4 regions of the Peribacillus sp. B-H-3 genome follow, and region 4 is predicted to be linked to each of the others. Evidence: riboswitches for the same ligand, from Rfam matches in the RefSeq annotation. Region 4 holds a riboswitch; each other region holds the start of a gene.
What was found. Region 4 has a riboswitch for thiamine pyrophosphate ahead of thiW (energy coupling factor transporter S component ThiW). Riboswitches for the same ligand answer to the same signal wherever they lie in the genome.
Positions count from the first base shown of each region.

Region 1: another riboswitch for thiamine pyrophosphate. It lies ahead of thiT (energy-coupled thiamine transporter ThiT); the one in region 4 lies ahead of thiW (energy coupling factor transporter S component ThiW).
Region 2: another riboswitch for thiamine pyrophosphate. It lies ahead of ACN6MY_RS14395 (acetylornithine deacetylase); the one in region 4 lies ahead of thiW (energy coupling factor transporter S component ThiW).
Region 3: another riboswitch for thiamine pyrophosphate. It lies ahead of ACN6MY_RS12440 (3-oxoacyl-ACP reductase); the one in region 4 lies ahead of thiW (energy coupling factor transporter S component ThiW).

Region 1 covers NZ_CP183879.1:1,385,326-1,389,733, forward strand. The annotation lists gene ACN6MY_RS06840 (histidine kinase N-terminal domain-containing protein) at 108-1,250, opposite strand; TPP riboswitch at 1,457-1,559, shown strand; gene thiT (energy-coupled thiamine transporter ThiT) at 1,667-2,251, shown strand; gene ACN6MY_RS06850 (M28 family peptidase) at 2,484-3,842, opposite strand.
Region 2 covers NZ_CP183879.1:2,889,110-2,893,517, forward strand. The annotation lists gene tenA (thiaminase II) at 1-380, opposite strand, end outside; gene ACN6MY_RS14395 (acetylornithine deacetylase) at 377-1,672, opposite strand; TPP riboswitch at 1,761-1,863, opposite strand; gene ACN6MY_RS14400 (nucleotidyltransferase family protein) at 1,990-2,550, opposite strand; gene ACN6MY_RS14405 (aminotransferase class V-fold PLP-dependent enzyme) at 3,507-4,408, opposite strand, start outside.
Region 3 covers NZ_CP183879.1:2,500,987-2,505,394, forward strand. The annotation lists gene ACN6MY_RS12425 (PLP-dependent aminotransferase family protein) at 1-355, opposite strand, end outside; gene ACN6MY_RS12430 (DMT family transporter) at 503-1,396, shown strand; gene ACN6MY_RS12435 (DeoR/GlpR family DNA-binding transcription regulator) at 1,695-2,453, shown strand; TPP riboswitch at 2,796-2,908, shown strand; gene ACN6MY_RS12440 (3-oxoacyl-ACP reductase) at 2,964-3,725, shown strand; gene ACN6MY_RS12445 (aminotransferase class I/II-fold pyridoxal phosphate-dependent enzyme) at 3,865-4,408, shown strand, end outside.
Region 4 covers NZ_CP183879.1:3,860,117-3,864,524, reverse strand. The annotation lists gene ACN6MY_RS19310 (ABC transporter ATP-binding protein) at 1-849, shown strand, start outside; gene ACN6MY_RS19305 (ABC transporter permease) at 846-1,793, shown strand; gene thiW (energy coupling factor transporter S component ThiW) at 2,016-2,504, opposite strand; TPP riboswitch at 2,656-2,758, opposite strand; gene ACN6MY_RS19295 (PadR family transcriptional regulator) at 2,932-3,267, shown strand; gene ACN6MY_RS19290 (permease prefix domain 1-containing protein) at 3,270-4,139, shown strand; gene ACN6MY_RS19285 (YfmQ family protein) at 4,241-4,408, opposite strand, start outside.

The sequences.
Region 1 (4,408 bases), 2.2 Mb from region 4:
TTGAAATACCCCTAATCAGGCAGGAATAAACGATTTGGAACAGGATTGGGGGAAGGATATAGGTGAATCCGTCCATAAAAAAACAGCTCCAATGGAACTGCTGATTTTTATGGATGTATTTCATAATCCAATCCTGGTTTAACACATGGAGTATGTATGGTAAAAGTCGTCAGTGAAGCAGAAGAGGTACAGCTTAATGTGCCGTTGTGTTTTTCGATAATTTCCCTGCAGACAAATAATCCAAGTCCTGTGCCTGTTTTTTTCGTGGTGGTAAATGGTTCGAATATAGTAGAAATAATGTCATCCGGAATTTTCGGACCATTGTTTGCAATATGCAGCGTAAGATAGCCTTCAGGGTTTTCCGCGGCGGTTATGCTTATGGATGGCAAATTGATACTTGAAATGACATCCAGTGCATTTAGAATGATATTGATGAAAACCTGTCTGAATTCTTCTTTAGCTCCATTGATATAAATCCCGTCTGGAATACTGACCGAGATGGCAGCATTCACCTCAAGGATGGCAGGATACAGGAACTCAATAACTTCATGGGCTAATTCACTCACAGAAAAGAGTTTTGCTTCATATACCATGCTTTCTTTTTTGGATAAATTCAGAAATTGGGTAATCCTATAATTGAGCTGTTCCAATTCTTTTGAAATGATATCCAAATATTTGATTTCAGTATTCTCTGACTGCAGAAGCTGAACAAATCCCATGATTGAAGTAAGCGGATTCCTGAATTCATGAACAAAGCTAGACGTCATCTGCCCGAGCAAGGTGAGCCTGTCCTTATGGGTTTGGCTCAGAAAATTATACTGTGATTCTATAATTTGTGTTTTTAGCTCTGAATAGTGTGAAACCGTGTAAAAAATGCACTTGTCAAAACATTCATTGATCCGCAGCAGCACATTACAGAGCTCTTCAGGGGATTTTTGCAATTCTGTCAGCCGGCAATAAATAATGGATCTGCCCAGTGAACAGTTGTGAATAAATTCATCAATATGTATATTTGCTTTGTAACGTTCACCGGCAACAAGATGGGAGTAGCTTTTAATATACTCGTCCACCAAGTTTTCCGGCTCACTTAGGGACTTGATGATTAAATCAAAAAAACGCTCCACATTTTCCGCGATATTCTCCATATATGGGTCATATGAGGAAATGTTGATCCTCTCATTCCATTCTGAAACAATACTTTCCTTATAGAAAATTAAAAAGTCAATAAATGTTTCATTAATAAACACCATTATGGCCTCCGACTAAGGTAAATTATAAGATCATTTCGTCCTAGTCCTAGTTCTAATTCTATAGTATAGAAAAAAAACCCTTTTTAACAGATAAAAATGTTCTTCAGTTTAATATTTTTAAGGAATAAAGTCAGTTTCTGCAGAAATTTTGTGCTTGTAAATTCCTGAAACAAGTAGTATATTTCTTTCGAGGATAAAAAAATATAGTAATCCACAAGGGGAGCCCTAACGGCTGAGAGTGAGCGATTGAGTTCAGACCCTATGAACCTGTTAGTTAATGCTAGCGTAGGGATGTGGTTTTGGATAAAAGCAATAAAGGGAATCCATTACCGCCCTGTATTGCTTTTTTTGCGTTTGCAAAAAAAACATGCAGGCAGGCTCTTGTAAGCTTCTCACTGGGGAGAAGGAGGAAAAATATGCAAAATAAGACATTGTTTATGGTTGAAGTGGCTGTATTTGCTGCTTTGGCACTGCTGCTTGATTTAGTATCTGGTTTTATCTTTTCAAGAATATGGCCTCAAGGAGGTTCGGTGTCCATAGCGATGGTCCCGATCTTTCTGATGGCATACCGCTGGGGTGTAAAAGGAGGGGTTGTGACAGGGCTGCTTTTGGGACTTCTCCAAATCGTTATTGGAAGCCCGGTTATTGCTCATCCTGTGCAGGGGTTTCTTGATTACTTCCTTGCATTTTCCCTCGTGGGAATATCAGGGATATTTATGAACAAAGTTGTCACCAGCTATAAAGAAGGCCATACCGGCAAGGGGAAAATGTACGGAATAGCCGGCATCCTTCTTGGAAGTTTTCTGAGATTTTTGTGCCATTTCACTTCAGGCATTGTATTCTTTGCGTCATATACGCCTAAAGGACAGAATGTGGCTGTTTACTCACTGGTTTACAATGGCACGTACATGCTGGCAAGCTTTATCCTGTCAGCGATTATAGTGGTGCTGTTATACTCGGGAGCTTCAAAGGTACTGATCAAAAAGTCTTACCAGGCATAGTATGGTGATGGTTTTTTTATCGGCATGTAATGATGTTCCTCGGGAAATATTACTGTGCTTTTGTTAATGCTGAAATCCTGTTTTTTTCCGCTTGTTGGCTGAAGCGGGAATCAGCAGATGAAATAGACGCAGCCCATATATTACGTAATGGGCATGCACATGACTGTATATACAATGATTCTGTCCCAAAAGAAGATAGGGGCTCGCTTAAATTTAGGCGAGCCCCTTTTTGTCAATCTACTGGACGGTCTTCAAATGGATATTTTACAATGGCGGGCGATTTCGGATCAGCTATTTCATAAGCTGACGAGCCGACAATCTTAGCAACTTGAAGCAATTTCTTTTTATCGATTTTATCCAGTGTATCTGTCGGCTGGTGATACCATGGTTCGACAGGCGAATGAATGAACAAGGCAGAAGGGATGCCAAGCTCATGGAACGGCTGGTGATCACTGCGGCCCAATTCACCGTAAGGAATGGTTTCTTTGAATATTTGGTAGCTGTATTTTGCACCAAGATCTGTCACCAGGTTTTTTTTGCCGTCAATTGTATACATGATCAAGCCTCCGGCTGGCTTGCCTTTACCTGCATCACGTCCGCCAATCATGTCCATCTGAAAGTGCGCTACCATCCGGTCTGTATCTGTCTTTGGAAGGTGTGCAGCATAGTAGGATGATCCGACAAGGCCTCTTTCTTCAGAGCCGAATGTCAGGAAGCGGATTTCGGTATCTGTTTTTTCTTTGGAAAGTACTCTTGCCAGTTCGAGGACAGCTGATACTCCGGAAGCATCATCATTAGCTCCGGGTCCGCCGTGTACAGAATCGTGATGGGAGCCGATGGTGATAACCTGGCCGGTTGACTTTTTGGAAGTGGGTTTCATGCTGGCGATAACATTGTAGGAGGTTTTTTCTATTTTTTGGATATCAACGTCCAGAGTCGCAGTGAGCTGTTCTGTTTTTAGCTGCTCTATAATCTTCAGCCCGGAAGACCGTGTGATGGCAACAGCAGGAATATTTTGCCCCTCGCCGGCCTGTCCAAATTGATTGCCTTCTGCAGAGTTGTTAAACATAATAACTCCAGCAGCTCCTTTGGCGATAACATTTGCGATTTTCTCAATGAAAGGAATGTCTCCCCGCTCAACCAGTGCGATTTTCCCTTTTACATCGCCAATTTCTTCTGGCTTTGCTTTGCCTGCATATACGAGTGGGGCAGTAACTTTTCCGCTTCCGCTTCCGCTGAATGCATACGGTTTTTCTTCAATATCCTGGCCGGCAATTTTTGCATATGCGTGATTTGTTTTAAAGTCATAAATAGGGAAAGGCTGAATTTTTGTCTTCATGCCAAGCTTCTTAAACTCATTTTCTATGTAATGTACAGCCTTCAGCTCCCCTTCAGTTCCAGCTTCACGGGGCTGTTTCGAAAGCAATGCAATGGTGTTGTACATTCTGTCTGCACTGAGTTTCTTAAGGAAGCTGCTTTGTACGGTTTGCTCATGATGGACAACCGGCTTCTTTGCAGCTGTAGCCTGTACGGTCCCGCCAGTCAGGACTAGTCCTGCAGCGAGTGCTAATCCCATAGATTTACGCTTCATAAAATTCCTCCTCAATTAAATAAAATTCTTCTTAATTATTATAGATGACAGAATATTTGTAAATTTAATTAATTCAGCAAATTTTGCAGATTTTCCGGAAGAAATGTTTGATAGTCTCGGAAAAGGTCGGAAAGATAGGGGAAAAGGCCAGCAGGAAATGGCAGCATTTGTCCGAATGGAGAAAAAACATTTTGGGTGCAATTGAAGAAAAATAAGGCTAAATGGCTAGTATAAGAGATTTAATTTAAATGTGAAAAGATAGCAAATTATCCAGTGCAGCAAAACCACCCAACTGAGGATGAAAGCTTTTATGGCACCATAGTGTTCCGTTCTAATCCCAATGACTTCTATATGTTTGTCACAGCTTTAATTAGCTGTACATAAGACCTGTGATCTCTCTGGAGCAGATATATAAGCCATCCGGAATTCATTCTTATTTACATGAAAGTCCTCTTCTGGAAAAAGAAGAAATGTAATTTTAGTTTTTAGAAGAATATTTCTTTCTATTTTCTTTTGTTATGTAATATAATGATAAATATCAAATGTAAATGATAATCATTTTCATA
Region 2 (4,408 bases), 970 kb from region 4:
TCTGCAAGGGATCCATTTTGTCCTGCATTAAGCATGTATCCTGTGTATGCAAGGTTTGTTGGGGTAGGTGAGGAATCTTCCAAATCACGGCAGCTTATACCAAATTTTCTTGCGTAGTTCCGGTGCAGCTCCATTTCACCGTGCAGTGTCTCATTCAGAATCCCGGAAAACTCACTCATCGTCTGAAAATCACGGGCTTTTAAGACCCCTAGAGCAAATAGCCTGCTGTATTCAATTAAAAAGATATAATCCTGCTTCATATATCTGATAAAGGCTTCTTCAGGCAATTCACCAGTGCCAATACCGGTAATAAATGGATGATGGTGTGTTTTTGCCCAAATTTCCTGTACATTCCGATGCAGTGTTTGAGTAAATGTCATTCCTTACCCTCCTTTTTGGTGTTGCACCATTTCGAAATAAATAATGCCATGACCTTCATATAATCGATTAATTGCCGAAATTCAATTTTTTCGTTTACCGCATGTGCATCTTCAAGCTTTCCAGGTCCAAAGATGACTGCAGGAATACCTTTATGGCCAAACCATCCAGCATCATTAACAGTCTGAGACATGCCAGTACGCGGTTTCTCTGTTAATTGCTCGTTGAATGATGACATTAGCGTTTGGGTTCCTCTATGATTTAGGTCAAGCTCCAGTGAAGGAAAGATTTCTCCCCTATCCTCAAGCATGGATTTCCCTCCCCATTTAAAAACCGGCATATTTTCACTAAGCCAGGGATCAGAAGCAGCCACACGCCTTACATGATTTTCTATATCCTTTATGATTTTTTCATGATTTTCATCAGGATAAAAATGTACTGTTATCCAGAGTGAACACCTATCTGCAATGAATGCGGCATGCCGCCCTCCTTCAATAACTGCAGGGTTTATCGTATTGGAGCCGGGAGGGAAACCAGCATACGACTTTGTCACAGCCCAGTGGCGTTCCAATTCCTGAAGGCTTTCTATAATCTTCATCATTTTTTCAATGGCACTTGCTCCGAAAATCCCTCCGCCTGCAGTATTCATCCTTGACCGGAGTCCATCATGAAAAGTTTCTTTGCCCTGAATGGTTATCCAGCCTGTTATAACACCTCCCTGTCCCTGAATATGCATATCACTTGTATCAGCAACAATAGCGAAGTCTGCTGTATAGCCCCTCTCGATGCAGGAAAGTGTGCCAGTTTCTCCTGCCTCCTCACCAGTAACAGATTGAAATTGCAGATCGCCATTGAGAGGGATTTCAAGCTCTTTTAGGAGCTTAATGGCCATCAGGGAGGCAGCGATACCTCCTTTCATATCTGCAGCGCCTCTGCCATATAGATAGGGACCCTTCAGGCTTGCAGTAAATGGATTATTATCCCACCCGCAAATATCCCCCGTTTCCGCCACATCCACATGTCCGTTAATAATTAAACTGTTATATGTATTGCTTGATTTTCCCGGCATAACGCCAGCAACGTTCCAATCGCCGGGATAAAGTTCCCACTTCTCAGTTTGAAAACCGAGTTCTTTTAAGTAGCTGTCCATATAATCCTGGATGCTGGCTGTGTTTCTGGCAGGGGGGCTAATTGTCGGAAAAGCTATGAGCCGGGTTAAAAGCTGCAGCAGTTCCTCGCTCTTTTCTTCAGCTTTTTGTGAAATGATGCTGGCTAATGCGCTGTAACCCTCCATGTTATACATCTCCTTCGTTTGAAATATGAAAAGCCCGCTCCTGAAATAGGGAGCGGGCGGAAAGGCAATGCCAATATAAAAGATGACAAAAACGTTTCTTTCAGCTTCCCTACGCTGGTATGATCCAGATCAGGTTCAAAGGGTTTAGAACAATTGTTCAGTCTCAGCCAATGGCTCCCCTAGTGAAATTCGTACATATGTAATTTTTCATTAAGAAGGTTTTTATAATACCTTTTAATGTGAATCTAAGATAGCATACTAAAAAAAAGTTGTAAAGAATAATTCCTTTTCATGGCTCCTGCTTTCCTGTGTTTAATTCAGCTGAATATCTTAATTTCTGGCCATGTTTGATCCCAGCCTTTCTTAGCCCTGCGATCCTTGTAAACCTGATGATAAGGACCAGACTTGGAAAAAAGGGGGGTGGGCCTCACCTCTAGTGCCAGAAGATCATTAACACCCCAGGGTGCAGCCAGTTCCACTTTGCCTTTTTCATTGAAACGGACTCCCAGTGCTGTGGCTGTTTCAGGAAAATTAGACATAGCCTCATATGATGAGGAATAGGGCTCCATGTGATTCACTTTATGCATCCTGGCTTGATTTTTAACAGACCAGGGCAAGTCAGGGAGAATTTTGCCAAGTCTCAGCTCCAGCTCTTTTTCATAATCTTCTTGTATATTCGTTTTATCAAAATAAATCACATCAATATCAGGAAGCTGCGTTTTTATTGTATAGCCGTGCAGCACATCCCAAACCTTTGAGCGGACAAAGCCTGCACATATCCACCAGTCAGGCAGGTTAAGCTGCCCGGCGGCCTGCAGTACGCTAAGCATCCAGGAATCTCTTTCAACTAAAAAAACAATGTCTTTTCCGCTTTTCATCTTTTCTCTCCTTGCTGGATAATGGCTTGTTTAAATATAGAAGATTCTCACTAAGGATTATTCCTGTTCATGCTATAAACCATGTCACCATTTCATGACAAAGCCAGCCGAAGAAAATATCACTATTTTATCTTACTGCTTATCTATCTTTTATGGTATAATATGGGACAAAGTTAAATTGTTTTTTCATGGTAATTCGTATTTTTTTAAAGTCTTGAATATAATTAAAAAACAAGCGCCTTTAACGTGCTTGCGCTTGATTAAAAATGGCCGCAGCACTGCCAATACTGCGGCCAAACATGAATCGCAAGTGAGCGCTGCCTTATGCACAGAGTTATTTTTTGCCCGTCCGCCTATCAGGGCGGGTTATTTTTTTACAGCCGATGCAATTTGAACAATAACGCCAAATAACACCACAACAAATGTCGCAGTTGCAAGGTCCATAATCTCACCCTCCCCTCTGGAAGGAAGACACCGCTCACTGCTTCAACATGCCTTTATTATCATTGTAACCAAAATATTGAAATCAGCAAACTAAATTTTCGGAAAATTTATTTTTCATAAAAGAGATACAAGCAGCCTGCATCCATACTTTTGAATTGGGATGCGTGAAATTACCCCTAATTTTAATGTACTACATATACTTTTTTGCGGCTAAACTTTTTGACTTTACTTTCTTGCATCCGCAATAACTTCCAGGTCTATGTAACTATCTTGCCTTGTTGTTTTGGTCTTTGACTTGTTATGGAGCCTTATCCCTATATAAAGCCTTCGTATCAGATTTCAGTTCGCCGAGCAAAATTTTATTCCTCGGTTCCTCCAGCCACTAAGGTACCTTGCGCCTCCTTAGTGGCTGGCCGAAGTGTGCACCCCGAGGCGGGCTTTTACCGACTAGATAATTGCCATGCCTGATACTAAAAAAAGGGCTGCTCATTAAACAGCCGAAACAATTTTCCTTATGGATTATCAAGCTGGAACATTTTATATGTTTTGTTTCTTGCTTCCCCAATAAATTGAAAATCATTTGTCTCTTTGTCATAACTGTAGTCTTTTTTCCATTCTTCAATATTTTCCATGATCATCTTCATGGATTGCAGGAATCCATAAACTTCTTCATTCGACATAGTTGGATGGACGGAAACCCGCACCCATCCAGGCTTTTTTGACATGTCTCCTTTTTCAATTTCCTGAAAAATGGAATTTGACGTAATTTTATTGATTTTCAGCAGATAATGCCCGTAGGTTCCTGCACACGAGCACCCTCCCCTGACTTGATAGCCAAATCTGTCATTCAAAAGCTTGACGATGAGATTATAGTGTATGTTTTCTGCTTGAAAGGAAATGATGCCGAGCCTTTCTGCTGCGTTTTTTTCCAATACGGTGATTCCTTTTATTTTCTGTATTCCGGGCAGGAGAATATTCAAAATTTCTTTTTCCCTTTTTAAAATAAACTCGGTCCCCATTTGCTCTTTAAGTTTGATGCACAAGGCAATCCTGATGGTTTGCAGGATTGCTGGAGTACCTCCATCTTCCCGCAGTTCGATCGAGTCAAAATATTTATGCTTTCCCCAGGGATCGGTCCAGATAACCGTGCCTCCACCAGGATGGTCTGGTACAGAATTTTGATATAGAGCGGAATCGAATATCAATACCCCGCTTGTGCCTGGGCCTCCCAGAAATTTATGGGGAGAAAAAAAGATTGCATCGAGCTTTTCCAGCTCATCCTCAGGGTGCATGTTAATATCTGTGTAAGGAGCCGATGCCGCAAAATCAACCAGACAGATACCTCCGTATTCGTGCATCACCCTGGCCATTTGATGATAGGGAGTCATAATTCCTGTAACGTTGGAGCAGGCAG
Region 3 (4,408 bases), 1.4 Mb from region 4:
AGCGGGCAGAATCCACATTTCCATAGTGAAAATCGATCAATCGTTTATTTTCTTTTGGTTCTGGGTTGATGGATCCTCTGCCCACTGTATGAATGTCAGGAAAATCAGAATCCTCATAATCAGCAAACCAGCCGCTTCTTGGCTTACTCACAATATAACCTTCAGCGGCAAGCTGTTCATAAGCTCGTTCTACGGTTGTCTGGCTGATGGACAGCTGACATGCGAGGCCCCTCTTGGAAGGAAGCTTCATTCCTTTTTGAATCCTGCCCTTATGAATATTTTCTTTAAAAAACTGATAGAGCTGCTGATAAAGCGGAGCATCCATTCCTCGATTTAAAAAAATCGTGATATCCATGTGTGGTTTCTCCTAACTGGCATGGCTAATTTTACGAAAACTGGCTATTTGCTAAAAAATCTTTCCAGTTTATAGTCATTGTAATCCATAAACAAGGAGTTTGATAAGACGTTCCATGATCAAAAAATAAGATACGAGGTGAAGTGAATGAACAAAGCTGTAAATGGATGGGTGAATGGGTTTATAGGAGTACTCATCTTCAGCGGGTCACTGCCCGCAACACGCTTGGCAGTGGGAGACTTTGATCCGCTGTTCCTCACTGTCTGCCGGGCTTCGATTGCAGGTGTACTGGCAGGTGCTCTTCTTCTAGTCTTCCGGCAGCAGCGCCCTTCAAGGGGCGACATAGTCCCTCTTTTAGTCGTGGCCTTTGGAGTGGTCATTGGGTTTCCGCTGCTGACCGCATTAGCCCTTCAATATGTACCTTCTGCCCATGCCATTATCTTCATTGGGCTTCTTCCGCTCTCGACTGCAATCTTTGGAGTACTCAGGGGTGGGGAGCATCCCCGTCCGGCGTTCTGGATTTTTTCTGCTGCAGGCAGCTTACTCGTCACTGGCTATGCCCTTTTCCAGGGAGGACAATCATCATCGGCTGGTGACACTTTTATGCTGTTTTCGATTATCGTATGCGGCCTCGGATATGCAGAAGGAGCCAGGCTCTCACGCAGGCTGGGGGACTGGCAGGTGATATCCTGGGCTCTTGTTCTGTCGCTGCCCATTATGCTACTGCTCTCATTGTATTTATCTCCGGTCACGTGGAAGGGCATAGGCCATCCTGCCTTCTTCAGCCTTGGTTATGTCAGCATATTCAGCATGCTTGTTGGCTTTGTGTTCTGGTATCGAGGACTTGCCCAGGGCGGCATAGCAGCAGTCGGACAGCTGCAGCTTCTCCAGCCTTTCTTTGGACTTCTGCTTGCTTCTGTAATTCTCCATGAGAAAGTCAGCTGGCTGCTTGTCGCAGTGAATATTGCCGTTGTATTTTGTGTGGCAGCTGCCAGACGGTTCTCAAAGAAACCGGGAGTTCCTTTAAATAACGAGCCCTGACAAAATTAGTACGCAGGGCATTCGGGGCAGTCTGGGATTATTATTGTGAACAACATTCGGTGCCTGTCAAACAAGGATAAGAGGTTTTTCATTTGGAATGAAACGTTTGGCAATCATACAAATGAATAATGGAATATGACAGTCCCTGTTGGTGGGGCTGTTTTTTTAAAAAATAAAATATCCAGTAAAAAACAGGTGAGTATTTTTGTTTTGTGAATGAAATGATATAATCCAACTATCAAAACAAAGAATATCCAAAAACAAACAAACATAAATAAAGTATAGGATGGTGTATGGAGTGCTTGTAGCCGAACGTCAACGAAAGCTTGTAGAGTTAGTCAATGAGAGGATGAGTGTCCGGGTAACCGAATTGAGCAAAATTTTTTCAGTCACGGAAGAGACAATCCGCAGAGATCTGGAAAAGCTGGAAAAGGAAAACCTGCTGAGGAGAAGCCATGGAGGCGCTGTAAGTGTACAAAAAGAAGAGTCTGAGATTTCCTATGTAGAAAGAGAAATCAAGAATGCCTCAGAAAAAAAGCGAATTGCCCTCCAAGCAATCCAACTGATTGAAGAAGGAGATCAAATCGTGCTGGATGCCAGCACGACGGCCTGGTATATGGCAAAGGAGCTGCCGGATATGCAGCTGACCGTGCTGACCAATTCCATCAAAGTGGCCGTAGAGCTCAGCAAAAAAGAACAGATACGTGTCATTTCTACTGGAGGGCAGCTTCTTCCACAGTCCTTATCCTATGTTGGTCCGCTCGCAGAACGCTCGCTCTCCAGCTATCATGTCAATAAGACCTTCCTCTCCTGCAAGGGAGTCCATCTCGAAAGAGGGCTGACAGATTCGAATGAATTCCAGGCGCTGTTAAAAAAGCATATGTTGAACATCGCTGACCAGACGATCCTACTGGCAGACGCCAGCAAATTCGGGGTGCGCACCTTCGCGCACATCACCGACCTCTCCAATATCAGCCTGGTCATTACGAATGGAGAGATTGAGGGATTGTATGAAGATGGATTGAAGGAGAAGGGAATTCAGGTTCAGACGGTGTAATTAGTGGCGCATGCAGGCAGTGTTCTTGGGACCAAAACTGCGGCGGATCCGTTAGGAAATGGTTTAGAGGAAGGGTCTCAAGACCAAAATGAAGGCCGATCAGATGAAAGCTGGTTCAGAGACGGGTTCACAGGAACAAAAATGAGCACTTCTCGAAAAAAGGTTTATGGAAGGAATTAAGAACAAGCCCAAGGTTTAGAATTGAGCATACCATAAAGGAGGACAACCCTTTGATCCAGAGATCCATCTGCATTTTCCCTTCTTTTAAAAAAATAGAGCAAATTCATAATCCTTTCCGATTTGGTAATAAAGTTATAAAATAAAAGATAACAACCGTATATAGCATTCTACTAGGGGAGCCTGTATTCCAGGCTGAGAAAAAAGCGAAGGAGCTTTTTGACCCTTATGGACCTGATCTGGATCATGCCAGCGGAGGGAAGTAGTTTTTTAGTGAATAAAACTAGGACCTTTCTGTGTCCTAGTTTTTTTATATTAGAGGAGGAAGCAAATATGAAGATATCAGAACAAACTGTATTGGTAACAGGTGCGGGAAGGGGTTTGGGTGCTGCCATAGCAGCCGCTTTTGCAAAAGAAGGGGCAAATGTGGTGATTAATTATTATAAGAGCAAAGAAAAAGCCGAGGAGCTTGCCAAGAATTTAGGGAACAAGGTTATTGCCATAAAGGCGGATGTTCGGGACAAAAATGAAGTTCATGAAATGGCTGCTAAAGCAAAGGAATACTTTCATACCGGAATCACAACCATTGTGAACAACGCTTTGATCGATTTTCAGTTTAATCCCCTTACCCAGAAGAATGTTTTTGAGTTGGAATGGGACGGGTTCAACACTCAATTTGAGGGAAGTATAAAGGGTGCTTTAAACACGGTACAGGCATGTGCGGCTGATATGAAGGAAATGGAGTTTGGGCGGATCATCAACATCGGCACCAATTTGTTTCAGAATCCAGTGGTTGCCTATCATGAATACACTACCGGCAAAGCAGCACTGCTGGGCTTTACCCGCAATCTTTCGAAGGAGCTCGGACAGTACGGCATCACGGTCAACATGATTTCCGGAGGCCTTCTTCAGCAGACGGATGCAAGCAGTGTTACGACTGAAGAGGTGTTTGGAATCATCCGGTCTGCGACTCCGCTAAAAAGAGTAACAACACCTGAGGAATTGGCGGATACTGCACTATTCTTCTCATCTCCATGGGCACGGGCAGTCACGGGGCAGAACCTGGTGGTGGATGGAGGATTGGTGATGGATTGATATGGATGAAGGGCGCTTCTTAAATGGGCGCTTTTTCTTTACCATGTCTTTCAGACTATTTTGACAAAAGAGGCTGTTTGATAGGATAATGTAAAAATACTCAAGTATATGAACTATGAACTTCATAAAGGAGGAACCCATGAAATTTGCAAAGAGAATGGAACTGTTTGGGGAAAGTATTTTCACTAAGCTGACAGAAATCCGGAGAAAACGTGAGGTGAAGGGGGAGCCTGTATTTGATCTAAGCATCGGTACGCCCAATATCCCGCCGGCCAGACATATCATTGAGGCTATGTCCTCGGCAGCATTCGATGAAAGGAATTACATATATGCGATTAACGACCAGAGTGGCATGCTGAAAGCGGTGAGCGGCTGGTATCAGAATAGATATCATGTTGAACTTGATCCAAAAACAGAAATTTGTTCATTATTAGGCTCCCAGGAAGGACTCACCCATATTTCATTATCGATTGTAGATGAGGGAGATCTGGTGCTGGTCCCGGATCCAGCTTATCCTGCCTTTATTCACGGACCGCTGCTTGCAGGAGCTGAGCTATATTATATGCCACAGAAAAAAGAGAATGGAAATGTGATCCGGCTCGACGATATCCCGGCGGAGATAGCAGAAAAAGCCAAACTTATGCTGGTGTCTTATCCCAATAATCCTACTGCTGCAGTGGCAC
Region 4 (4,408 bases):
AGCTTTGAAGTATATGCAGGAGAAGTATTCGGGTTTCTCGGTCCTAACGGCGCCGGAAAGACGACTACAATAAGGATGCTTGTAGGCCTTATGCAGATTACCTCGGGAGATATCTATATTTCCGGGCACAGTGTAAAGACGAATTTTGAAGATGCCGTCAAGAATGTAGGCGCCATCGTCGAAAATCCGGAAATGTATAAATTCATGTCAGGCTATGATAATCTGAAGCATTATGCCAGGATGAATAAAAGCATTACTAAGGAAAGAATAGACGAGGTGGCAGAGCTTGTCGGGCTGAAGGACCGCTTAAAGGAAAAGGTAAAAACCTACTCCCTTGGGATGAGGCAGAGACTTGGCCTTGCTCAAGCCCTGCTGCATCGCCCAAAGGTATTGATTCTGGATGAGCCGACAAACGGCCTTGACCCGGCAGGAATCCGCGAAATGAGAGATTATATGAAAAAGCTCGCCCGCGAGGAGAATATCGCAATCATTGTGTCGAGCCATCTTCTTTCTGAAATGGAAATGATGTGCGACAGAATCGGCATCATCCAGAAAGGGAAAATGGTCGATGTGCAAAATGTCCGCGAAATTATGAAGGAAGAAAAACGCACCTATCATATCCGCGTGAAGCCTCTGCAAAAGGCACAAGACGTTCTGCGCGAGTCATACCCTGAAGCGGATATTACAGTATCTGGCAATAATCTGGAAATTGATGCCGTCCAGATCCCCGTCCCGCAGGCTATTAAAAAATTAGTAGAAAACGAGTGTGAAATTTTTGAGGCTTCTCCTGTACATGTTTCACTGGAAGATAAATTCCTCGAAATCACCGGTGAAGGAGGAGTCGCATAATGGGTTTGATTGTAAACGAATGGGTGAAAATTTTCAAAAGAAAAGCAACATTAATCATGCTGGGTCTGCTCGTGCTGATGGTACTTGGAGGGGCTATCACTCTTAATATCATCAACAAGCATGATGATGCAAAGCTGAATCCTAATTGGAAAACAGAGCTTAAGGCAGAAAACAAGCAGACAGAGAATGATATGAAACATGTTCCCGGTGATACAGGCAAGAACTATATGAAACAAAGCATTGCTGAAAATAACTACCGCATTGAACATAATCTTCCGAAAGATAACCATTATACGGCTTGGAGTTTTATGGATGATATGCGGAACGTCATCCCTCTCGTTGCACTCTTTACTATTATCATAGCAGCTGGCATCGTGGCAAATGAATTCAGCTGGGGTACCATTAAACTGCTCATGATCCGTCCGATCAGCCGTGTAAAAATCCTATTGAGCAAGTATGTGACGGTCATCGGCTATGCACTTTTAAATCTTGTTGTCCTGTTTGTGCTAAGCCTCATTTTTGGCGCCATTTTCTTCGGGTTTGGAGAAACGTCTCCATATCTGGCTTATAGTGACGGCCACATTGTCGAAAGAAACCAGGTTTTGCATCTGATTGGGTCTTATGGGATTTCTTCTGTATCGATGCTGATGTACACCACAATGGCATTCATGATTTCAGCAGCATTCCGCAATAGCTCGCTCGCAATCGGAGTATCCATTTTCCTGCTTTTATCAGGAGCATCCATTACAAACCTGCTTGCCATAAAATTCGATTGGGCAAAATACCTGCTGTTTGCAAACGTGGATTTAACTCCATACTTTGACGGCAATGCTATGATCGATGGTATGACTCTATCATTCTCGCTCGTCATGCTGCTCATTTATTTTATTATCTTCCATGTTGTCGCCTTCCTTGCATTTGTGAAGAGAGATATCGCGGCATAAAATGAAAGCTTCAGATCTCGCCCATGTTTGGGCTGGATCTGAAGCTTTTTTTTTGTTAGATATATTTTTGGTAGAGAAACGCGCCATTTTACAGAGAAACATAACTTGTATTTTCCAGATAACTGGAAAATTGATACCGATTCCCGTTTGATTAGAGAAATTCTCTATGATTAGAGCCAATTCAGGCCTGATTAGAGCCTAATCCAGTTTTATTCGCTCTAATTACATCCTGCGGTTTACCATGTCGTTCTGAAATATCGTTTTCTTCAAGTAGCTGTTTTTCAAAAGTACTTTTAATAGAATAAAAGCAATGATGGCGCCAGTGAAGGAGCTGAGTATGAACGCAGGCAGAAATCCTAATAGAGCAATTTTTTTGCCGAGAAACAAAAGGGCGATCGGGTAGCAGCAGAGAGCCCCGATGACACCGGTGCCTATGACCTCCCCGAGGCAGGCAAAAGCAACAGCCTTCGTTTTTTTATACAAAATGGAGGCAAGAAGGGCGCCAATCATGCTGCCCGGAAAAGCAAAAATCGAACCTGTTCCTGTCAGGTTGCGCAGCAGGGAAACGGTAAATGCCCCGGCAACCGCATAAGCTGGCCCCAGCATGACGGCAGTGAGAACATTGGCCAGATGCTGAATCGGGAAAATTCGTGCTGCACCGGCAGGGATATAAATGAATGAGCTGCTGGCCGCCGTTAATGCTGTAATCATGGCTGTAAGTGTAATCTTTTTAATATTGTTCAATGAAATCCTCTCCCTTTAAATATTTGTCTAGCAAGTTTCAGCAGGGCACTGAGAGGAGACATGATATTAAAACAAGTAAAAAACCCCGCTTTGAAAAAAGCAGGGTACGATTCATCCTTAAATCGGCAATCCGCTTTCCTCCGCCGGCATGACCCGGTTCAGGTTCAAAGGGTTTAGAACAGTGTTCAATCTCAGCCGAAAAGGCTCCCCTAGCATAAACTTGCTATCCAATTATTAGCATCATATCATGCGAGAGGATAAATGGGAACATTTCAGCAAGGCTTATACCTTGAAAAAAAGCATCCTAGAAAAGGATGCTTTTTTATAAAATTTTTAAGAATACCTTGTATTATTAGGTAATATATTTTATAAATAATTAAGGAGGTGGAAAAGTTTGGAGATTAATAGAGAGGTTTTAAAAGGTCATATTGATACATTAATTTTATCGTTATTACATAACAGGGATATGTACGGATATGAAGTAGCAAAATTAGTTCGTGAAAAAAGTGAGGAACAGTTTGAACTTAAAGAAGCTACACTGTATTTGTCATTAAAGCGATTAGAAAATAACAAATGGATTTCTTCTTACTGGGGCGATGAACAAGGACCGGGCGGAAGAAGAAAATATTATAAACTTACACCATTAGGTGAAGAAGGATTTAAAGAAAAGCGTAAGGAATGGCAATTTGTAAAAAAAATTATTGATACCTTTATTGAAGGGGGAGAATAGCCTTGAAACAGATAGATAAATATGTAAATTCAATCTATAAAGATGTTACTGGTGATAAACAAGATATCGAAGGTTTAAAGCAAGAAATGCGTTCACATTTATTAGAAGCTGTTGAAGAGTTAAAAGCAGAAGGACAAACTGAAGAAGATGCAATCCGTATAGCAATTGAAAATTTCGGAGGTAAAAACCAAATTGTAAAAGGGTTATCCGAGTTTTTCAAAGTTCAAAAGAAATTTACTAATTATGTTTTATCATTTGCACTTATCTTTTTAGTGTTGGGTATTTTCTTTCTCACTACTCCATTCTCAGGAGTAAAGGAACATAACGAAGATATAAAAAATATTAAAGTGGTTAATCAAGAAAAAGAAACGATCATGAATGATGTATTCGATGTATTGGATACTTCAAATAAAGTGACCGAAAAAGAAAAGGAACAGTTACTAAATGTTTTTAAAAAGCACCAAGATAAGCTGAATTTATTAGCCGTCTTTCCTGCCTCTGATTTAGGAAGTTGGTTAAAAGATAATGAAGAAGTGAAAGAAGGACCTGACTCACACTTCCCAATCGAATATTCAAAAGCTGCTATTGTAATTGGAAATGATAATGTTGTTAAAAATAAAGAACAAATTGTGCCGAGCGAGTATGATTTAGGATCAGTTATCGAGGCGAGTGGACAATGGATTGTTCAATATGAATATAAAAAATCTTATGAAAAGACGATTGAAAAGTATCATCAATTAAAATATTATGGACCTAGCATTTGGACTTTTTACCAGCTGCCAATTTTATTCTTTTCTTTATTTATCGTTCTTGGTGTGGTTTCGTTGAGCTTGAGGAAACAAAATAGACAGTTAAAAGATGTAATGAATTAAGCAAAGATTTATACATTCGAAAACTAAAAATAGCAGCTGATCAATTCAGCTGCTATTTCTTGTGATATTTTAATCAAAAAAGACGGCCATTCATATTTCTATTAAAGGATTTCCGCTGCTAATGCTATAGAACGATCTTGGAGCTGAGCGGAACGCAGGCTATACGACATTACTTTCTTTTTGTACTGTTTGACTACATCCACATGGTCACTGTAGCTGTACAAAAACAGCTTTACATCTTTTTTGCCTTGTTTGGTGTCAATGACTAA